DNA from 3 places in the Novosphingobium sp. PP1Y genome. Region 1 is predicted to be linked to each of the others. Evidence: riboswitches for the same ligand, from Rfam matches in the RefSeq annotation. Region 1 holds a riboswitch; each other region holds the start of a gene.
What was found. A riboswitch is a leader RNA that binds a small molecule or an ion and turns the genes downstream of it on or off. The one in region 1 is predicted to bind cobalamin.
Positions count from the first base shown of each region.

Region 2: it holds a riboswitch for cobalamin, as region 1 does, so the genes downstream of both, PP1Y_RS14795 (TonB-dependent siderophore receptor) here and cobW (cobalamin biosynthesis protein CobW) in region 1, are expected to answer to the same signal.
Region 3: it holds a riboswitch for cobalamin, as region 1 does, so the genes downstream of both, cobO (cob(I)yrinic acid a,c-diamide adenosyltransferase) here and cobW (cobalamin biosynthesis protein CobW) in region 1, are expected to answer to the same signal.

Region 1 is NC_015580.1:2,096,628-2,103,760, forward strand. Features, by position in the region: gene PP1Y_RS16065 (HoxN/HupN/NixA family nickel/cobalt transporter) at 28-1,074, shown strand; cobalamin riboswitch at 1,150-1,388, shown strand; gene cobW (cobalamin biosynthesis protein CobW) at 1,572-2,609, shown strand; gene cobN (cobaltochelatase subunit CobN) at 2,617-5,895, shown strand; gene PP1Y_RS16080 (precorrin-3B synthase) at 5,892-7,007, shown strand; gene PP1Y_RS16085 (precorrin-8X methylmutase) at 7,007-7,133, shown strand, end outside.
Region 2 is NC_015580.1:1,825,191-1,832,323, forward strand. Features, by position in the region: gene sucD (succinate--CoA ligase subunit alpha) at 1-848, opposite strand, end outside; gene mdh (malate dehydrogenase) at 970-1,932, opposite strand; gene PP1Y_RS14785 (hypothetical protein) at 2,413-2,793, opposite strand; gene PP1Y_RS14790 (cell wall hydrolase) at 2,931-4,088, opposite strand; cobalamin riboswitch at 4,350-4,547, shown strand; gene PP1Y_RS14795 (TonB-dependent siderophore receptor) at 4,641-6,557, shown strand; gene PP1Y_RS14800 (ABC transporter substrate-binding protein) at 6,554-7,133, shown strand, end outside.
Region 3 is NC_015580.1:2,781,694-2,788,826, reverse strand. Features, by position in the region: gene PP1Y_RS19195 (prepilin peptidase) at 1-7, shown strand, start outside; gene PP1Y_RS25855 (M23 family metallopeptidase) at 21-818, opposite strand; gene ggt (gamma-glutamyltransferase) at 928-2,712, opposite strand; gene cobO (cob(I)yrinic acid a,c-diamide adenosyltransferase) at 2,871-3,488, opposite strand; cobalamin riboswitch at 3,654-3,863, opposite strand; cobalamin riboswitch at 3,923-4,118, shown strand; gene PP1Y_RS19170 (DUF1636 domain-containing protein) at 4,296-4,703, shown strand; gene cobT (nicotinate-nucleotide--dimethylbenzimidazole phosphoribosyltransferase) at 4,700-5,716, shown strand; gene PP1Y_RS19160 (histidine phosphatase family protein) at 5,713-6,288, shown strand; gene cobS (adenosylcobinamide-GDP ribazoletransferase) at 6,288-6,992, shown strand; gene cobD (threonine-phosphate decarboxylase CobD) at 6,884-7,133, shown strand, end outside.

The DNA.
Region 1 (7,133 bases):
CAAGACGCCGGAGGACGATTTCGCATCATGGCTCAATTGCCGCATTCTGTTCGACCCAACCTGCGCCGCCGGATAGGCTGGCTTTTCGGCCCGCTCGTGGCCGCCAATATCGCCGCCTGGATCTGGGCTTTCTCGCTGTTCCACGATCAGCCGCTCATGCTCGGCACGGCCCTGCTGGCATGGGGCCTGGGGCTGCGCCATGCCGTGGACGCGGACCATATCGCGGCCATCGACAACGTGACCCGCAAGCTGATGCAGGACGGTCAGCGCCCGATCGCAGTCGGCTTCTGGTTCGCCATCGGACATTCCGGCATCGTCACCATCGCGGCCATAGCCATTGCCCTGACGACGAGCGCACTGACGCAGTTCGAAAGTCTCAAGCAGGTCGGCGGTCTCGTCGCGACCTCGATCTCGGCGATCTTCCTGTTCTCGATTGCCGCCATGAACCTGATCATCCTGCGCAACGTGTGGAAGACCTTCGCCCATGTCCGTGCCGGGGGCGCCTATGTGGAGGAAGACCTCGACATGCTGCTGGGCAATCGCGGGCTGATGGCGCGCCTTTTCCGGCCGATGTTCCGCCTCATCACCCGCAGCTGGCACATGGCTCCGCTGGGCTTCCTGTTCGGGCTGGGTTTCGACACCGCGACCGAAGTGGCCATCCTGGGCCTTTCGGCGGGGCAGGCGGCGGACGGGCTCTCCATCGGCACGATCCTCGTCCTGCCGGTGCTTTTCGCCGTGGGCATGGCGCTGATCGATACCGCCGACGGCGTCGTCATGCTCGGCGCCTATGAGTGGGCTTTCGTCAAGCCGATCCGCAAGCTCTACTACAACATCACCATCACCCTGATTTCGGCGCTTGTCGCCATCGTCATCGGCGGGATCGAAACGGTCGCCCTGATCGGCGATAAGCTGGGCCTCACCGGCGGCCTGTTCGATATTGCCGGCGAACTGGGAGAGAACTTCAACAGCCTGGGGTTCGGCATCATCGGCCTTTTCGTGCTGTGCTGGCTCGCCAGCTTCGCGATCTACCGCTGGAAGCGCTTCGACGATATCGAAGTGCGCATCTCGGCATGAGAAGCGGTCCTTAGGCGATTGGCTTGGCGGTCGATCTGTTCTAGGGCCTCGCTTCGAAGCACGGATCGATTCTGTGCTTCGAATGATCGCGCCGGTGCCCCGAAAGGGGCTTAATCGGGAATGCGGTGCGGGAAGGTCTCTCCTTCCCAAAACCGCGGCTGTCCCTGCAACTGTGAGCGGATAGCGAGATGCACACGGTTCCCTTCCTCACGCGAAGGGCCGGCCACTGGATGAAGCCGCAAGGCGATCCGGGAAGGCGTGCATCAAGCAGTGACCCGCAAGCCAGGAGACCTGCCGGCGCACCGGTCGCTCTTGCCTTGATCCAGGGGATGGTCACGGCACGGTAATTCTTCCGTCTGAGCGACGAAGCTGTGCGGCTGGGGCTGCACGAACGCGCGGTAACGGGTGCCTTTTCGCGCCCGCCCGTCGCCGCGCGTCGGTCGGATTCGCTCCCGGCAAGCCCCGCCGTTGTCGCCATGGCGCGTGGGGAATTGCCGATGCCTGACCTGTCCAAGGTCCCTGTAACGATCATCACCGGTTTTCTGGGCGCGGGTAAGACCACGCTCATCAGCCATCTCATCCGCAATGCCGGCGGTCGCCGCCTGGCGGTCGTCGTCAATGAATTCGGCACGCTGGGCGTCGATGGAGATATCCTGAAGTCGTGCGCCATCCCCGACTGCCCGGCAGAGAACGTCGTCGAACTGGCCAATGGCTGCATCTGCTGCACCGTCGCCGACGACTTCATCCCCACTGTCGAGAAGCTGCTGGCGCTCGAACCCCGGCCCGATCACATCCTGATCGAAACTTCGGGTCTCGCGCTGCCCAAGCCGCTGCTCAAGGCTTTCGACTGGCCCGCGATCCGCAGCCGCATCACTGTCGACGGGGTGCTTGCCCTTGCCGACGCTGAGGCCGTGGCCGAGGGCCGGTTCGCACCCGATCTCGCCGCACTCGAGGCGCAGCGCGCGGCCGACCCGGAAATCGATCACGAGACGCCGCTGTCCGAAGTCTTCGAGGACCAGCTCGCCTGCGCCGACATGGTGCTGCTGACCAAGGCCGACCTTGCCGGCGCCGAGGGCCTTGCCCGCGCGCGTGAAGTCATCGCCGCCGAAGCCCCGCGCCCGGTCCCGGTCATCGAACTGAGCGAGGGCGTCGTCGATCCGCGTGTGATCCTTGGCCTTGGCGCTGCTGCCGAGGACGACATTGCCGCGCGTCCCTCGCACCACGATGGCGAGGACGATCACGAGCACGAGGATTTCGACAGCGCCGTCATCGAACTGGGCGAAATCGCCGATCCCGCTGCTCTCACCGCACGCATCGAAACACTGGCGAGCGATCACCGGGTGCTGCGGGTGAAGGGCTATGTCGCGGTAGCCGGCAAGCCGATGCGCATGCTGGTGCAGGCGGTCGGCGCGCGGGTACGCAGCCACTACGACCGCCCCTGGCGCCCCGGTGAAGCGCGCCTCACGTCGCTGGTCGCCATTGCCGAGCACGATCACCTCGATCCCGCTGCGATAAGGGCCGTGCTGCAGGGCTGAGGCCGCGATGCACGTCATCTTCCGCGAGACCCACGGGATCGAGGAAGCCTCCGTTCCGCAGGATCTGGGGCAGGCTCCGGCCGATCTCGTGGTGCTGTCGTTTTCGGACAGCGACCTCGGCGCTTTCGCTGCCGGGTGGCGCAGCGCGCGCGATGCGGGGGACAGTCCGCCCTCGCTGCGCCTCGCCAATCTTGCGGCACTGACGCATCCCTTGTCGGTCGACACCTATGTCGAGCGCACGCTGGCATGTGCGAAGGCGATCCTGGTACGGATCATCGGCGGGCTTCCCTACTGGACTTACGGCCTGCAGCAGGTGGAGGCGCTGGCGCGTTCGCGCGGGATCGCGCTGGCCGTGCTGCCCGCAGACGGGCGCGAGGACGAAAGGCTCGATGCCGTCTCGACCGTTCCGGTTTCCACGCTGCGCGAACTGACCCGCCTTTGCGATATCGGCGGCGCGGTTGCGGCGCGGGCAGCTCTTTCACGGCTCGCGCAAGCGGGCGGCCTGCTGGCGGACGGCAAGACGGGTTGCGAAGTCCGGGCTATTCAGGCGCTGCCGACTGCCGGGGCCTGGCTTCCAGGTGAAGACACGGCCTGTCCGGCGGCCTTTGCCCTGACAGCATCCCGCCCGCGCGTGCTTCTCACGTTCTATCGATCCTATCTCAGCTCCGCCGATCTCGATCCTTTCGAGGCACTCCACGCGGCCTTGCGCGCACGCGGTTTCGATGTGCTGGGCCTTTACGTGCCCTCGCTGAAGGCCCCTGAAGTTCGCGGCTGGGTGGATCGCTGGGTGCGGGCGCTGCAGCCCGCGGCGGTGATCAATGCGACCGCTTTTTCCGCGCGTGACGATGAAGGCGCGACGCCGCTCGACGGCGCCGGTGTCCCGGTGTTCCAGGTCGCGCTGGCGACGAGCGGGCGGCAAGCCTGGCAGGATGCCTCGCGCGGTCTGTCGCCGGCCGATCTCGCCATGCATGTCGTGCTTCCCGAAGTCGACGGCCGCATCTTTGCAGGCGTGGCCAGCTTCAAGGAAGCCGCCGCGCGCGACGATGCCCTTGAATTTTCGCGCAGTGCCCACCGCGCCGAGCCATCGCGTATCGAAGCGATTGCCGCGCGCGTCGCGGGGTGGATCGCGCTGGGCCGGAAACCCGCGGCAGAGCGGCGCCTTGCGATGGTTCTCTCGACCTATCCGGGCAAGGGCTACCAGATGGCCCACGCCGTCGGGCTGGATGCACTGGCCTCCGCCGATGCGATCCTCGCCGATCTGGCGCAGGCCGGTTACGCGGTCGAATGCGGCCATGACCTTGTGGCGGGCCTTGGCGAAGCAACCGCCAGTTGGCCGCTCGGCGCCTATCGCGCCGCTCTGGCCCGCTTGCCTGCAGCGCTGCAGGCCGATCTGGCCGAGGCCTGGGGAGACGCCGAAAGGGACCCCGCCGTTGCCGACGGCGCCTTTCATTTTCGCGTCGTGGAGCTTGGCCATGTCCTGGTCGCCCTGCAGCCCGAGCGCGGCTGGTCTGCCGAGCGTGACGAGGATTACCACGATGTCTCGCGTTGCCCGCGTCATGGCTATGTTGCCTTCTATCTCTGGCTGCACGAGCGCCGGGTCGATGCGCTCGTCCATCTCGGCGCGCACGGAACGCTTGAGTGGCTGCCGGGTAAATCGGTGGCGCTTGGCGATGCCTGTTGGCCCGAGGCGCTGACCGGCGCCCTGCCTGTCATCTATCCATTCATCGTCAACGATCCCGGCGAGGCGGCGCAGGCCAAGCGCCGGATCGGAGCCGTCACGCTGGGACACGCACCGCCGCCGCTGGCTCCCGCGCAGCAAGGCGCAGGACTGACGCGCCTCGAAGCGCTGCTGGACGAGTTTTCCAACGCCGACGGGCTCGATCCGGCGCGGCGTGACAGGCTGCAATCGGCCATCCGCGAGGAAGCGCAGGCGCTGGGGCTGGAGGCTGAACTCGGCCTCGACGGCGCGACCTCGCTGGTCGAGGCGATCACCCGCATCGACCGCTTCGTGTGCGACGTGAAGGAGAGCCAGTTCGGCGAGGGCCTGCATGTCTACGGCCGCGGCGAGCAGGGCGAGGCGGAGCGCAGCGGACTGCTGGCCGCACTGGCCGGACGGCGCGTGGCGGCGGGGCCATCCGGTTCGCCATGGCGCGGGCGCTCCGATGTCCTGCCGACCGGGCGTAACCTCTTCGCGGTCGATCCGCGCGCGGTGCCTTCGCGCACGGCCCATGCGCAAGGCGTGGTCCTCGCCGAGGAACTGGTCCGCCGGCACCTGCAGGACCATGGCGACTATCCGCGCGGTCTGGTGGTCGACCTGTGGGGCTCGGCGACGATGCGCACGGCGGGCGAGGAGTTCGCCATGGCCCTGCACCTGCTTGGCGCAAAGCCGGTGTGGGACAATGCGTCCGAACGCGTGACCGGAGTGGAAATCCTGCCGCTGGCCATGCTCGACCGGCCCCGCATTGACGTGACGCTGCGCGTCTCGGGTCTGTTCCGCGATGCGTTTCCGGTCCTTGCCTCCCTGTTCGGGATGGCGGTGCGCGCACTGAGCGAGAGGGACGAGACGCCGGAGTGGAATCCTTTCGCCGGCAGGGCCGCAGCCCCGCGCGTCTATGGCCCGCGTCCCGGGCGCTATGGTCTCGGTCTGCGCGATACGGCCGAGACTTATACCGACGAAGCGCGCCGGGCTGCCGGTGAAGCCTGGCTTGCGGCGTCCGACCATGCGCTCGACGGGCAGGACGAGGCGCCCGATCCTGCGGGTTTGCGTGAGCGCGTCGCCGGGGCTGACGCTTTCGTGCACCTGCAGGACCTGCCCGAGACCGACCTGCTGCTTGCGGCCGACTATGCCGCGCACGAGGCGGGATTTGCCGCAGCGCAATCGGTTACCGGCGGCAAGGCGGCGCTCTACCACCTCGACATTCGCGATCCCGCCCGGCCGCATGCCCGGACCTTGAGCGAGGAGATTGCGCGTGTCGTGCGGGCAAGGGCGGCCAATCCGCGCTGGGTTGCCGGGATGATGCGCCACGGCTTTCGCGGGGCTGCCGAACTGGCCGCGACGCTCGATCACCTTGGCGCCTTCGCGCATCTCGCCGCTTCGGTGCCGCCGCAGCTGTTCGATCTCTATCACGACGCGACGCTCGGCGAGCCGGAAGTGCGGGCGTTCATGGCGCGCGAAAATCCCGAAGCGCTCGCAGCCATGGAAGCCCGCTTCGGCGCGCTTCATGCCGCTGGCCTGTGGCGGACGCGGCGCAACTCGATCCTTGCCAGCCTGGGAGGCGGGCAATGAGCGGCTTCGCGATCAGGGGCTGGTGTCCCGATGCATGGCATCCGATGGCGGCGGGAGACGGCCTGCTGGTGCGGGTGCGCCCGCGCCTCGGGCGATTGAACCGCAAGCAGGTGCTGGGCCTGTGCGATGCCGCGCTGACCTTCGGCAATGGCCTGATCGACCTGACCCGCCGCGGCAACTTCCAGCTGCGCGGGGTGAGCGAGGCTGAGTGGCCTGCGCTTATTGTACGGCTCGTCGAACTGGAACTGGTCGAGGCCGATCCCGTCCACGAGAAGAAGCGCAATCTCCTTGTCGCGCCCATCTGGCAGGAAGCCGACGATACTGCGCGGATTGCCGCTGAACTCATCGCAAGGCTCGGTGAGTTGCCGGAGTTGCCGGGCAAGGTCGGCTTCGTGATCGACGCCGGGGCGGTCCCTGTCCTGCCGGGGGAGGCGGGTGATTTCCGGATCGAGCGTGCGGCCGGCGGCAGCCTGATCCTGCGCGCGCAGGGCCGGACCGCGGGCGCGGAAGTGACCGCTGGCGCGGAAGTCGACCGCCTGATCGCCATGGCGCGCTGGTTCGCTGAAAACGGCGGGCCTGAGGCCGGTCGCATGAGCCGGTTTACAGCTGAACTTCCCGAGTGGGCGCAAGGCTCGCTGCTGCCTGCGCGGGGGTCTTGCCCCTTGCAGCCCGGCCCGACATCCACAGGTGCGGCATGGGGCGTGCCTTTCGGACAGATCTCGGCACTGGCGCTGGCCCGCCTGATCTCGGACCCGGCGGCAACGGCGCTGCGCACCACTCCCTGGCGGCTGCTCATCGTCGAAGGCGCTGCCTTTGCGCCCGTGGAGGGGCTGGTGGACGATCCGGCCGATCCGCTCCTGCGCGTCGATGCCTGCCCGGGTGCGCCGTCGTGTCCGCAGGCAAGCGTCGAGACCCGCGCGCTGGCGCGCCGCATCGCTCCGCAGGTCACCGGACGCTTGCATGTCTCTGGCTGCGCGAAGCGCTGTGCGGCGACCGGGCGGGCCGATGTGACGCTGATCGGCCGCGAGGGGCGATACGATCTTTCGGGCGAGGGGCGCGAGCGCCTCGCTCTTGGCCGGGACGAGGTCCTGGCTCTTTTCGGAGCAGGCTGATGCCGCATGACTATGAAACCGATGGCGCAGCGATCTACCGCCAGTCCTTCGCCACGATCCGGGCCGAGGCCGAGCTGACGGCCTTTTCGCCCGAAGAAGAACCCGTTGCGGTACGCATGATCCATG
Region 2 (7,133 bases), 270 kb from region 1:
AGCGAGGGGCTGGCCGCAACGCGGATGCCAGCTTCTTCCATGGCTGCGATCTTGTCTTCGGCGCCGCCCTGGCCGCCCGAGACGATGGCACCGGCGTGGCCCATGCGGCGTCCCGGAGGGGCGGTGCGGCCCGCGATGAAGCCGGCCATCGGCTTCTTGCGGCCGCGCTTGGCCTCGTCCTTGAGGAACTGCGCGGCTTCTTCTTCGGCCGAGCCGCCGATTTCGCCGATCATGATGATCGACTTGGTCTCGTCGTCGGCGAGGAAGAGTTCGAGCACGTCGATGAAGTTGGTGCCGTTGACCGGGTCGCCGCCGATGCCGACAGCAGTGGTCTGGCCGAGGCCCGCATTGGTGGTCTGGAACACGGCTTCGTAGGTCAGCGTACCCGAGCGCGAGACCACGCCGACCGAACCCTTCGAGAAGATGTTGGCGGGCATGATGCCGATCTTGCATTCACCGGGGGTGAGCAGGCCGGGGCAGTTGGGGCCGATGAGGCGCGACTTCGAACCGGTCAGGGCGCGCTTGACGCGAACCATGTCGAGAACCGGAACGCCCTCGGTGATGGCGACGATCAGTTCGATTTCGGCATCGATGGCTTCGAGGATTGCGTCGGCACAGCCCGAGGGCGGAACGTAGACGCACGAGGCATTGGCGCCGGTCACGGCCTTGGCTTCGGCAACCGTGTCGAACTGGGGCAGGCCGAGGTGTTCGGTGCCGCCCTTGCCGGGGGTGACGCCGGCAACCATCTGCGTGCCGTAGTCGAGCGCGGCCTGGGTGTGGAAGCTGCCGGTCTTGCCGGTCATCCCCTGGGTGATGACCTTGGTATTCTTGTCGACGAGAATGGACATGGATTTTTTCCTGTTCCTGATCGTGGAAGCAGCCTGATTGGCTGGGGAGGTTCCAAGAAACTATTTGCGCCGTGCGATACTGGCGAGATTGTCAGGCCCGCATCGCACGACGGCTATTTCCTCAGGCCAGCGAGCCGTCGATGCCCTTGCAGGCTACCAGCAGTTCCTTGACCGCGTCGATCGAGACCTGCAGACCTGCCTTGGCCTTCTCGTCGAGCGAGATCTCGATGACTTCCTCGACGCCGTCCTTGCCGATCTTCACCGGCACGCCGACGTAGAGACCGTCGACGCCGTACTGGCCTTCGAGGTAGGCGGCGCAGGGCAGGATGCGCTTCTGGTCGCCGAGGTAGGATTCAGCCATGGCAATGGCGGAAGCGGCCGGAGCGTAGAAGGCCGAGCCGGTCTTGAGCAGGCCGACGATCTCGCCGCCGCCGTTGGCCGTGCGCTTGACGATCTCGTCGATGCGCTCCTGGGTCGACTTGCCCATCTTGATGAGGTCGGGAACGGGGATGCCCTTGACGGTCGAGTACTCGACGACAGGGACCATGGTGTCGCCGTGGCCGCCCAGCACGAAGCTGGTGACGTCGCGCACCGAAACGCCGAATTCCCAGGCGAGGAAGGTCGAGAAGCGCGCCGAGTCCAGCACGCCGGCCATGCCGACGACCTTGCTGTGGGGCAGGCCGGAGAATTCGCGCAGCGCCCAGACCATCGCGTCGAGCGGGTTGGTGATGCAGATCACGAAAGCGTCGGGAGCGTACTGCTTGATGCCTTCGCCGACCGACTTCATCACCTTGAGGTTGATGCCCAGCAGGTCGTCGCGGCTCATGCCCGGCTTGCGGGGAACGCCAGCGGTGACGATGATGACGTCGGCGCCGGCGATGTCGGCGTAGTCATTGGTGCCGGTGATGGCGGCGTCGAAGCCTTCGACGGGACCGCACTGCGACAGGTCGAGAGCCTTGCCCTGGGGGATGCCTTCGGCGATGTCGAACAGGACGATGTCGCCCAGTTCCTTCTGCGCAGCGAGGTGCGCGAGGGTGCCGCCGATGTTGCCGGCGCCGATAAGGGCAATCTTCTTACGAGCCATGATGCGTGCTTGTCCTTCCCAATGGCGGGACCTCGGACGTGAAAGGCGGCCTGCTTTGTCCCGCATAAGGCAGGTGCCGTCAGTTGCGAAGCGGGCCCTACGCCCCTCGCACCGACATTGCAACCGCGAAACGACGCGGGCAGGGCGCAAGCGGGCACTTTTAATTGATAATAGTTCGCAATTGCAATAGTGGCGATAAAACAGGACCGCCAGGCGCGGATTTTCAACGATTTGGCAAGGTTTGCGTAAGTCTTGCGCGGCGCGGGACATGTCTCTCACCGAAGCCAGGGCATTGCAAGAGGCTCGGGGCGAATCGCCGGAAGGGCAAGATGCGCGGACTTGAGGGGCTTGCGCGCCGTCGCGATTCGGAGCGGCTGCGCTCACCCCACACGCACCGCTCGTCCCGAGCCTGTCGAAGGATGGGCCTCGCGCGCGGCATTACCTGCGAAGATGGGGCGCGGCCGTCTCGCCGCCGCAGGATCAGCCGTGGCGGGCGATCTTGCGCGCCAGGGCGTCGGCCATGCGGCGGTCCAGCTGGCGGCAGATCGAGATCCACCAGCGGCACGCTTCCTCGTCGCTCGCGGCCTTGGCGGCTTCCGCGTTCTCGCGCGCATGGGCAGCGGCCGAGAGGCCGTGGCGAGCGAAGTGGCGCAGGGCCTCGGTCAGCATCCGCTGGTCGTTCGCCGCCTGCATCGGCAGGTGCATCTGTTCCGAATAGGCAGCGATGGCGCGGCGGGCGGAGCCGCCGAGAATGGGCCTGCAGCCATTGTCGTTGACTGCGCCCAGGGGGGCGGAGGGGCACAGGGCACGCACAATCGCTGGACTTTTTCCGCCATAGGCAGCGGAGAAGCGGATCGTCATGTCAGGCGGGCCCTTTGTGTCGTTGTTCTGATCGGCACCCTTATGGCGATGATGCTCTAAGTGTTTGTAATGGCCTATGGTTGCCGAATTCTTGCCATGGCCCCACGGTGCCCCGAAAGGAGACAGATCGCGCCGGGTCAGGTGCCCGGCTGGGCGATCCAGCGGCCGCTATTGGCGTATTGCGGCTTGATGTCGCCGGTTTCGGGCAGCTTCTGCGCCCGGTAGAGTGCTTCGCCGCCGCGTTCGCGAATGGCGCTGGAATAGATCGGCGCGGGCGCGGTCTTGGCGGCGGCTGTCTCGATCGGGCTTGCCGCGGCAGTCGGCGCTGCCCCTTGTGCATCGAACCGGCGCTGGATCGCCACCGGATCGAGCGTGTCTGCCGCCGCCATGGTGGGCGAAGCGGTGTCGCGGGGGTGCGGCGCGGCTGCCGGTTCGCCGCCCAGGTAGGCGAAGCGGAAGGCGCCCGGGCGGCCCGCCGCGCCATGGAAGCTGTAGAAGCGATGCGCCCCGATGGTGCCGAGGTAATCGAGGCTCGCAGCCCAGTAGGGATGGACCTGCACGGTGTGGTAATGCGTCGCCAGGCCGACCGGGGCATAGACGTAGCCCGACAGCGCGGCGCGGGCGACCTGCATCGCCCGGTCCCAGAAATAGCGCGAAGGTTTGCGTGCGAGCGAGCCGTCGCAGGTGAACGAGAACTGGCAGCCGGTGGAGCGTTCCGATCCTTCGTAGACCACGCCGCACACGGTATTGGGATAGGCCGGGTGGGCCACCCGGTTGAGCACGACCTGCGCAACCGCACGCTGGCCGGCTTCGGCCTCGCTTGCGGCTTCATAGTATATGGCGGCGGTCATGCACTGCAGCGCGCGGGTGCGGTCGATGCCGCTGGCATCGATGGTGAGCGGGCGGGCAGGGGCGCGGGCTTCAGGGGGCGGTGCGGCCGCGTCCCCGGCGTCGGAATGGATGCCTTCGCCCACCTTCAGGGGCGCGGCTTCCTGTTCGAGGTAATAGAAGGCGGAGCCGGGAAAGCTCGATCCGGCGCGCTCGAAGGGCATCGGCTCGGGGGTCTGCGCCTCGGCCGTGGCAGCGGCGATGGTGAAGCGGTCCCAGTGTCCCGGTGAGGCGAAGGCGGGCAGGGCGATGGCGGCAAGGCCTGCAGCAGCCACGCTCCAGCGCCGCTGCAGATGGGCGCGGTGCGCATGCCGGTTCCTGCGCCCGCGCTCGAACCGGGCCGCGAAGTCGCGTGGGCGCGCCTCGCTTTCGCCGATCAGGGCCATCAGGGCAGGTGGCTCGGTCACTCGGTTCCTTTCGCTCGCCTTGTCAAAGTGCGCACCGTCAAAGTGCGCACCGTCAATGTGCGCCACTTCAACGTGCGCCCCGTCAACGTGGCTCGTCGGCGCATCCTGCGCCTAACCCGCCTATCGATCCGGCGCATCCGCTCCGTGGTCGCCGTCCCGAAGCGACACACCGCCGCCTTGTAGCCTTAACCGGTAAACAAACCGGTTGCGCGGGCAGGTACTTGCGTGGCCGTGCTTGCAAAGCCTGCAACACCGCAGTATCCGCCCGGCCACGTCACGGGTTGTCCGGCTTGCCGGACCTAAGAGGGAAGCCGGTTCGATTCCGGCGCTGTCCCCGCAACTGTGACCGGGGAGTTCCGTCCCGATTGGCCACTGGTGTCTTGTCACAAGGATGCCGGGAAGGTGGGGCGGCGCTATGATCCGGGAGCCAGGAGACCTGCCAGTGATGGTCGTTCCGCGCCGGGCGGGTTGGACCGGAATGCAGCGAGTCATGCGCCGTGAAGGCGCGGCCTCAGCCACGAGCGACGCTTCGTTCAGGTTGGAGGTTTGTACGTGAAGTATCTGTATCTGCTCGGCACCGCGCTTGCCGTGTCCACACCCGCTCTTGTTTCCCCCGCTCTTGCCGATGAGGCCGATGTCGCGCCGTTCGTTCCGCTGGGCGACGCGATCACGGTGATCGCGACCGGCAGCGCGCTGCGCGTCGATCAGGCGGGGCAGCCCGTCAGCGTCGTCGGCAGCGAGGAGATCGATTCCATCCAGGGGCCGGACGTCGCCCGCGTGCTGGAGCGCCTGCCGGGCGTGACCTTCAGCCGTAACGGCAGCATCGGCGGGACGACGAGCCTGTTCGTGCGCGGCGCCAATTCCCAGCAGCTTCTGGTGCTGGTCGACGGCCTGCGCGTTGCGGACATTGCCGCGCCCAGCGGTGGGTTCGATTTCGGCAACCTGATGACCGGGCCGGTCGGCAGGGTCGAACTGCTGCGCGGCTCGAACTCGGTCGTCTGGGGATCGGAAGCCATCGGCGGCGTGCTGGCGATCACCAGCCGCGACGTCAACGGCGTCGAGGGCTCGGCAGAGTATGGCGCGCGCGACAGCTTCGACGGGCAGGTTTCGGCCGGGCTTTCCGGCGAGACTTACGGCGTCAACCTCAACGGCGGTTACATGCGCACCGATGGCATCAGCCAGGCGGCGTCCGGTACCGAGGCCGACGGCTTCAGGCAGTGGCGGGCCGGTGGCCGTGCCCACGTCGATCTGGTGCCGGGCCTTACCGCCAGCGTGGTGGGCCGCTTTACCGATGGCACGCTCGACCTCGATGGCTATCCGGCGCCCGATTACACTTTCGCCGATACGCCCGAGTACCAGAAGACCCGCGAGCTGGGCGGCCGCGCGGGACTGACGTGGACCGGCGATGCGCTCACGCTCGATGCAGGCTATCAGGTTTCGGACACCCGCCGCCGTTACTACGACCCGACGATCTCGGACCAGTTCAATTCCGAAACGCAGGGCCGCAGCGAAAGGGCGGAGCTGAGTGGCTCCTACGACGCCACCGATGCCGTCCGGCTCGACTTCGGGGGCGCCCATGAATGGTCGCACATCAAGTCCGACGATTTCCTCTACGGCTCGCGCATTCGCGCCGACGCGGAACTGACGAGCGTGCACGGCCTGCTCGGCTACTACGGCAATCTGTTCAGCCTGGCCGCGGGCGTGCGCTACGACGACCACTCCAATTTCGGCGACAAGTGGACCTTCGGTGCCAACGGCAGCGTCACCGTGGCGGCGGGCTGGCGCATCCGCGCCTCCTACGGCGAAGGCTTCAAGGTGCCCACGCTCTATCAGCTGTTCTCCGAATACGGCAATCCCGAGCTGATGCCCGAGCGCAGCCGCAGCTACGATGCCGGGATCGAGTATGGCGACCGCAACGGCCCGCTGCACTTCGCGGTCACCGGCTTTCGCCGCGACAGCCGCAACCTGATCGACTACGTCTCGTGCTTCGGATCGAGCGATGCGCTTTGCGGGGATGGCCGCTACGGTTTCTATGCCAATGTCGGGAAGGCCCGCGCAACCGGCGCCGAGATCGAGTTGGGCGCCCGGGTTTCCGAGCGACTGCGTGCCAGCGCGGTCTATACTTACGTCAAGTCGGTGAACCGCACGGCCGGCGATCTCAACCGGGGCAACGACCTTGCCCGCCGTCCGCGCAATGCACTCACCGTCTCGGCCGACTGGGACGCGCCGCTTGAAGGGCTGACGCTGGGCGGCGATATCCGCATGGTGTCCGACAGCTACAACGACAATTACAATCTGACCCCGCTGGACGGTTACGTGACCGCGACCTTGCGGGCGAGCTACACGATAGCGCAGCGCTACGAAGTCTTCGCGCGCATCGAGAACCTGACCGATGCCGATTACACGACGGTCTCGGGCTACGGCACGCCGGGCCGCTCGGCCTATGCCGGGGTTCGGGTGAAGATGTGACCCTGTCGCTTCCCCCGCAGTCCGGGAGGACCGGAGGGAAGCATCTGGCGCGGGCCCTGGTCCGCGCCGGGGTCCTTGCGCTGGCATGGACCTGCATATCGGGTTGCGGGGGCGGCCATACCGGGGCCGCCCCGCTTGCCGCGCCGGGCGATCCGGCCCACCCGACCATCGTCTCGCTCAATCCCTGCACCGATGCGATCCTGGCAGAAGTGACCGGGCCGGGCCAGTTGCTGGCGATCTCGGGCTACAGCCACGATGCCCAGTCCACTTCGATGGACCTTGCCAAGGCGCGCGGTTACCGCGCGGTCTCGGGCACGGTGGAGGAAGTCGCCGCCATCGGCCCGAAAGTGGTTGTCGCCAGCAGTTTCCTGCCGCCCGCCACGGCCAGCGCGCTCGACGAGCTGGGCTTCAAGGTGGTGAAAATGCCGATTGCGCCGGACCTTGAGGCTGCGCGCGGCCAGATCCGGGAACTTGCGGGCCTCACCGGCCATCCCGAACTGGGCAAGCGCCTGATCGGCCGGATCGACGAGGCGCTGGCCCGCGCCGCGCCGCCCCGGGGCGCTACGCCCGTACCGG
Region 3 (7,133 bases), 690 kb from region 1:
ATTCTGAGGCGGAGACGGGGTTACTTGTGCAAGCTGGAAGAAGGATCGATCGGACGCCCGTCCTTGCGCACTTCGTAGTGCAGGTGGGGTCCGGTAGACCGGCCGGTCGAGCCGACGAAACCGATGACGTCGCCCGGTTTGATCGCTTGGCCCGGGCTGACGTTCAGGCGGGAGAGGTGGCCATAGAGCGTCTCCACCCCTTTGCCATGGTTGATGCGAACCGCTAGACCGTAGCCGCCCTGCCATCCTGCCGACATGATGACACCCGCCGAAGTGGCATGGACCGGTTCACCCATGGCCGCAGCAAGGTCGACGCCGGTATGCATGCGCACCTGGTTGAGCAGGGGATGCATGCGCAGGCCGAAGCCGCTCGACAGCCTGCTTGAGCGCAGGGGCATTCCTTCGGGCGCACCGCCCGATCCAGTGCCCGGTGGCGGCGTCAGCAGGCGTACCGTGTCCCGGAATCGTCCGCTGGAGGACATGATGACCGATCGGCTCTGATCGAGCGAAGCGGAAGACGAAAGATAGCGAACCGGTTCCTGCCCGCTGAGATCGACGGCGCGGCCGACGGTGATGCGTGCAGGCGGAGCTTGCGCAGCGGCGAACGGGGCAGGGTGGGGCGAAGTGACGCAGGCGGCGCGGTCGCTGACGATGGCTCCGGCGGTCAGGCAACTTCCCGCGGTCCCGGTGTCGACCACGGCCATGCGATTGACGCCGTCCTCACCGGCCATTGCCGGTGCGGCTTGGGCCATGACCAGAGCGACCGCGCCGAGCATCGCTGGGCGGATCGTCTTCTTGCTCTGGCATTCAAGGATCATGGCACTTCCCCCGTAGCCGTAAACTAAAGGAAAAGTGCCGGACTGTTAATTCAAATTGACGCTGCGTCTCGAACTGGAACGCGGGGATTTGGAGGTATGAAGACTTGCCTCAAAAGCCCCGCGCCATGCCCTCGCGCCTTGGATCGGCTCCGCCTTCATAGCCGCCGTTCTGGACTACGATCGCCTGAATTCCCGACTCCTCGCTGCGAGAGGTCGAGAGCGGCATGCCGCGTGCAGCAAGGCCGGTCATGATCGGTTCGGGGAACGGATCGGCGCGGAAGGTATCGCCCTTGGCGACAAGGTTGGGCAGCGCCACTGCGTCCTGCGGAGACATGTGCCAGTCCAGCATCGCTACCAGCGCCTTGAGATTATAGGCCTGGATCGAAGTCCCGCCGGGCGATCCGGCAGCGGCATGAAAGCGGCCGTCCTTCGTCAGGACGATGGCCGGTGCCATGCTCGAGCGCGGTCGCTTGCCGGGGGCGGGGGCATTCGCTGCTGGCGCTCCGTCTTTATCGGTGGGCGAGAACGAGAAATCGGTAAGCTGGTTGTTGAGGAAGAACCCGTCGACCATTCGTCCGGAACCGAAGATGCTCTCCACCGTGGTCGTCATCGAGACGACATTGCCCTCGCCATCGACGACGATGAAGTGGCTTGTCCCGCCAGGCTCGGCCGTAGCGTCGGGGCCGACAGCAGATGCGCCCTTCGGATGGCCGAAGCTGACCGGGCCTGCGCGTTCCCCGATCAGTTCGGCGCGCGCTGCCAGGTAGTCCGGATCGAGCAGGCCCTTGATCGGAACTTCGACGAAGGCCGGATCGCCGACGTAGCGGTCGCGGTCGGCATAGGCCAGCCGGCTTGCCTGCGCGAACTCGAACCAGGCCTTTTCATCCTTGGCATTGCGCTTGCCGATATCGGTATGGTCGAGAATGCCCAGCGCCATGAGCAGTCCCGGGCCGCCGGACGGTGCCTGCGGCGTGCAGACCATGTAGACGCGGTAGGGTTCGCAAAGCGCCGGGCCGGAGCGCGGGCGATAGGCGGCGAGGTCGGCCAGCGTCATCGTGCTCGGGCGCGGTCCCTCGCTCACGCGCCTGACGATGTCAGCGGCAACAGGGCCGGTCAGCAGGCCGGAGGCTCCGAATCTGGCGATCCGCTGCAAGGTGCGGGCGTAGGCCGGATTGCGCAAGCGGTCCCCCGCGGCATAGCGGGTGCCGTCCGGCTTGGAGAAATACGCGACGGCATCGGGCGCGGAGGATTGCGGTGCGCGCTCCATCCGGATCATGCCGGCAAGGCGGGGGCTGACGATGAAGCCGTCTTCGGCAAGATTGCGGGCCGGCTTCAGCAGGTCCGCCCAGGCGAGCTTGCCGTGATCGTGATGGGCCATGTCGAGCATGGCCACGGCCCCGGGCACGCCGGTTGAAATGCCGCCAAGAACCGCATCGAAGAAAGGCAGTCGGTTGCCCTCATCGTCGAGGAATAGGCGGTCGGTCGCGCCGGCAGGCGCGGTTTCGCGCCCGTCGTAGTATGTCGCCTTGCGGCTCTTCGCGTCGTAGTAGACCATGAAGGCGCCGCCGCCGATCCCCGAACTCTGCGGTTCGACAAGGCCGAGGACCGCCTGGATCGCCACTGCGGCGTCGACCGCCGAGCCGCCCTTGCGCAGCACGTCCACCCCTGCCTTCACAGCGAGGGGATTGGCCGCCGCGACCATTGCATGCTTTGCAAACCCGGCCTGTTCCCGCTCCGGTACTTCGGCCCGTGCGGTCTGCTCGACGGTTGCTGCAGGGGGCGGACTGGCCTGGGAAACGCTGGCCTGGGAAACGCTGGCCTGGGAAACGCTGGCCTGGGAAATGGTCGTCAGTGTCAGTGCGGCAAGGCCGACGGACAGGAAAAGGCGGCGCAATAGGGTTCTCCGCGGGGTAGCTTCAATCGATCTTGTCGCGGCGATGGCCCCTTCAGTCAGGGACTCGCGCGATCGCCGGGACGGAACCTAACAGTTCCGTCCGGCAGGTATAGGGCCTTGCGGCGAGGACATTTCTGCTTGCAGTGCGCTGCCGTTGGCTAGAGGTCGATCCCCGGCTGCGCCTTGATGCCATTGCGGAAAGCGTGCTTCTCGTCACCGATCCTGCTCACCGTGTCGGCCAGTTCGATGAATTCGGCATGGGCCGCGCGCCCGGTGATTACCACGTGCTGCATCTCCGGCCGGTTCCTGATCGCAGGAAGGACTTCTTCCAGCGTGAGGTAGCCGTAATTGATGAGGTACGTCAGTTCATCGAGCACGACGAGCGAGATCTCAGGATCGGCCAGCGCGGCCTTTGCCTTGGTCCACCCGGCCTGCGCAGCGGCAATGTCGCGCTGGCGGTTCTGGGTTTCCCAGGTGAAGCCCTCGCCGCAGTTCTCCCAGGTGACGCCCGGCTGCACGGAAAGGAAAGCGCGTTCGCCCACGTCGACCTTGCTCTTGATGAACTGGAATACCGCCGCCGTGCGCCCGTAGCCCAGCGTGCGAGCCACCATGCCGAAGGCGCTGGAGGACTTGCCCTTGCCGTTTCCTGTAAGAACGAGCACCAGCCCCTTGTCGATCCTGGCTGCAGCAATGCGCGCATCGACTACGGACTTGAGCTTGCGGGTCCGTTCCTTGTGGCGGCGGTCTTCTTCGGCGAGATTTTCGGTATCGGTCATAGCGGTTTGGCCTCTCTCGGGGGTGGCATGCGGCGGGGCGAAGGAGAGTCCGGCAAGTTTGGCATTCACTCGGGTTTCCTCTTCGACGCACGCACGATTGTCGTTTGCCAAGGGATTGCCCGCAGGATGCGAGGCCCTCGTCCGCCCGGTTCATCCCGCCCGCGCGAAGGAACGACGGTAGCGGGCCGGTTTCCTGACTTTCCGGATCGCCGCGCCTTTCGCCGCCTTCTCGAACAGGGTGTGCCCGTTCAATGGCATAGTGGCGATGCGCTCACCGGTCACAGTTGCGGGAGCAGTGCCGCAGATGCAGCGAAGACGTCGCTGCCCGGACTTCCCGATTAAGCCCTTGCGGGCACCCGTTACGGCCCCGCGGATAGGCCAGGGCAAGTCTGCCTGCAAGCATATTGCGCTTGCGAAGGGCACGACTGCGCGATACTTGCCGGGCTGCGACAGGTTCCCCGCAAGGGGATCAAAAGGGAATTCGGGTGCAAGTCCCGGGCTGCCCCTGCAACTGTAAGCGGCGAGCCATCCGGCCATTTCGCCATTGGGACCCAAAGCCGGTCCTGAGAAGGCGGCCGGAGCGGCGCTGACCCGTGAGCCAGGAGACCTGCCTGCCGCAGTCGTTCTTCATCCGGGCAGGGCGCACCGGGTGTTCGAGGGCCCCGTTATGGCGGGGTCACCCCTCGCGCAACGACAGTCATCGTCTCGCCGGTTGGGATTCCGGTGGGGCTGGAGCCGTTTGCAAGGAGGGAGCGCCGCCATGCTCTTGATGTCATTTTGTCGTCCGCGCTCGGGAGCGTTACGCTGATGCTGCGTGCAGTCGACGCAAACGCCTCGGTTGTGGTCTGCTCGACCTGTCGCCATTCCGAAACCGAACGTGAGGACGAACACGGCGAGCGCGGCGGTGCGCGGTTGGCCTCCGTGATGCGCGAGGTGCAGGCAGGCGATCCAGCGCTGGCCGCCGTTAGCGTTCAGGAAATGCCGTGCCTGTTCGCCTGCAAGCGTTTCTGCACCGTGCATATCCGGGCGCCCGGCAAGATGGGATATGTCTTGGGAGACTTCGCCCCTGACCGTGAGGCCGCGCACGCGATTCTCAGCTATGCTGCGCAACATGCCGAAAGCGAAGAGGGCGTCGTCCCCTATCGCAACTGGCCGCAGGGCGTGAAGGGGCACTTCATCACCCGCACCCCGCCAGAAGGCTTCTTGTGCACATGATCCGGTTCGAAAGCCGCGAAGCCTTTGCCGCAGCGCTCCTGGATCTGCCCGAGGCCAACAAGGTCGCGCAGGCCGCCGCACAGTTGCGCCAGGACGCCTTGACCAAGCCGCTGGGCTCGCTCGGTCGACTGGAAGACATCGCGATTTTCATGGCCTCGTGGCAGGGGAGGGAACGACCGGTGCTGGAGCGCATCCGTGCGGCGATCTTCGCCGGCAACCACGGTGTCGCCGCAAGGGCGGTCAGTGCCTATCCGCCCGAAGTGACCGCGCAGATGGTCGCCAACTTCGCGGCGGGCGGGGCGGCTATCAATGCCCTGGCCGGCGCTTGCGGTGCAGAACTGGTCATCGTGCCGATCGAGCTGGACCGTCCGACGGCGGACTTCGTCGAACAGCCTGCCATGAGCGAGGAAGATTGCCTGGCCGCGCTCAATACGGGGGCTGCGGTCGTCGAAGAGGGGTTGGACCTGCTTTTCGTGGGCGAAATGGGGATAGGAAACACCACACCCGCAGCCGCTCTGTGTGCGCAGGCCTGCAATGGCAAAGCTGCCGAGTGGGTCGGTGCCGGAACGGGTCTCGACAGGGACGGTATCGCCTACAAACAGTCCGTCGTCGCACAGGCCCTGTCCTTTCACGGTGCCCGCTGCACCGATGCTTTCGAAACCTTGCGCCGATTGGGAGGGCGCGAGATTGCTGCAATGGCCGGGGCCATTCTTGCTGCCCGGATCAAGCGCATTCCGGTGCTGCTCGACGGGTTCATCGTCTGCGCCTCCATAGCGCCGCTGGTGGTCGATCAGCCGCGTTTCGCAGCGCACTGCCTTGCCGCTCACTGCTCCATGGAAGCAGCCCATGCCAGGTTGCTGGACTGGCTTGGCCTTGCCCCCCTGCTGCAACTGGGGATGCGGCTGGGCGAGGGCACCGGTGCAGCGGTGGCGGCGCAGCTTGTGCGCTCGGCAATTGCTGCGCACAACGGCATGGCGACATTCGCCGAAGCCAGGGTCGCAGGCGTTGTATGACGAGCTTCATGCTGCACCTCATGCGGCACGGAGCTCCGCAGCGACCCGGCCTGATGCTCGGCCACCTCGACGAGCCGCCGCTGGCTTGCGGCATTACCGCCTGCCTTGAACGTGCTCGCGCTGTTGCCTGCAAGCAGGTTCGCTGTTCGGACCTTGCCCGCTCATGGCTTCCGGCTCGGGAGATATCGGCGCAGCGCGGTCTCGCAGCACAAATCGACCCGCGCTGGCGTGAACTTGATTTCGGTGCGTGGGACGGACAGCCTCCGCAGCAAGTGCACGGTGACGCGCTTGCCCGGTTCTGGGACGATCCGGATGCCTATCCTCCGCCGCAAGGCGAGACATGGTCGGCTCTCGTCTCTCGCGTGGGAGAAGCACTGGCGGATATCCGCGATAATTGCCTCGTGGTGGCCCATGGCGGCTCGATCCGTGCTGCGGTCTCCTGCCTCACCGGGCTCGATCATCGCGGCGTCTGGGCATTCGACCTGCCATACGGCGCGTTGCTCAGCCTGCGGGTATGGCCGGGAAGCAAGAGTGCTGGGCAGATCATATCGCTTGAGACGACCGCGCCATGATCCGCCGCTTCGTTCTCGCCATGCAGTTCACCACGCGCGTGCCCCTGCCGAACGTGAAGGCCGACGAGGCGGACTTCGCCGCGCTGCTGCGCTATTTCCCGCTCGTGGGGCTGGTTGTCGGCGCGGTCGTGGCAGGCGCCTGGTGGCTGGGGTCGCTGCAAGGCGCCTGGCTGGCGGCACTGCTTGCACTGGTGGCCTGGGTGGCGGTGACGGGCGCATTGCATCTCGACGGACTGGCCGACGTGGCCGATGCGGCCGGTGCCGCGCATGGCAATCCAGCGCGGCTTTCCGAAGTGCTGGCCGATCCGCGTGTCGGCAGCTTCGGCGTCGTCGTCGTCGTGCTGCAATTGCTCGCCAAGTTCGCATTGCTGCAACATATTAGCCTCGCTGAATTGCCGCTGCTCTGCATCCTGCCGGGACTTGCGCGCATCGCCCCCCTGTTCTGGGCAAGGATGCTGCCGCCCCTGCACGAAGGACTGGGCAGCCGTCTCGGCGCCGGGGTGCGGGTTTCGGATCTTGCGCTCTGGACCATTCCCGCACTGTCTGTCTTTTTGTGGGAGCCTGCCTTCGCGGTGATTGTCCTGGCGATACCGATATGGTCCATCTGGCTCCGCCGCAGGCTCGGCGGAATATCGGGCGACGGTCATGGCGCAGGGATAGAACTGTGCGAAGCAATCCTTCTAGCAGCGCTGGTCCTGACGTGAGCGCCGTGCAGGCCGTGCGGCATGGCGGGCGCCTTAACGAGGCCTGCCGTCGCTACGGCGGACGTCCGAAGGACTGGCTGGATCTTTCCACGGGGATCAATCCTGAGGCATGGCCCGCAGCATCCGTCCCGGCGACCGACT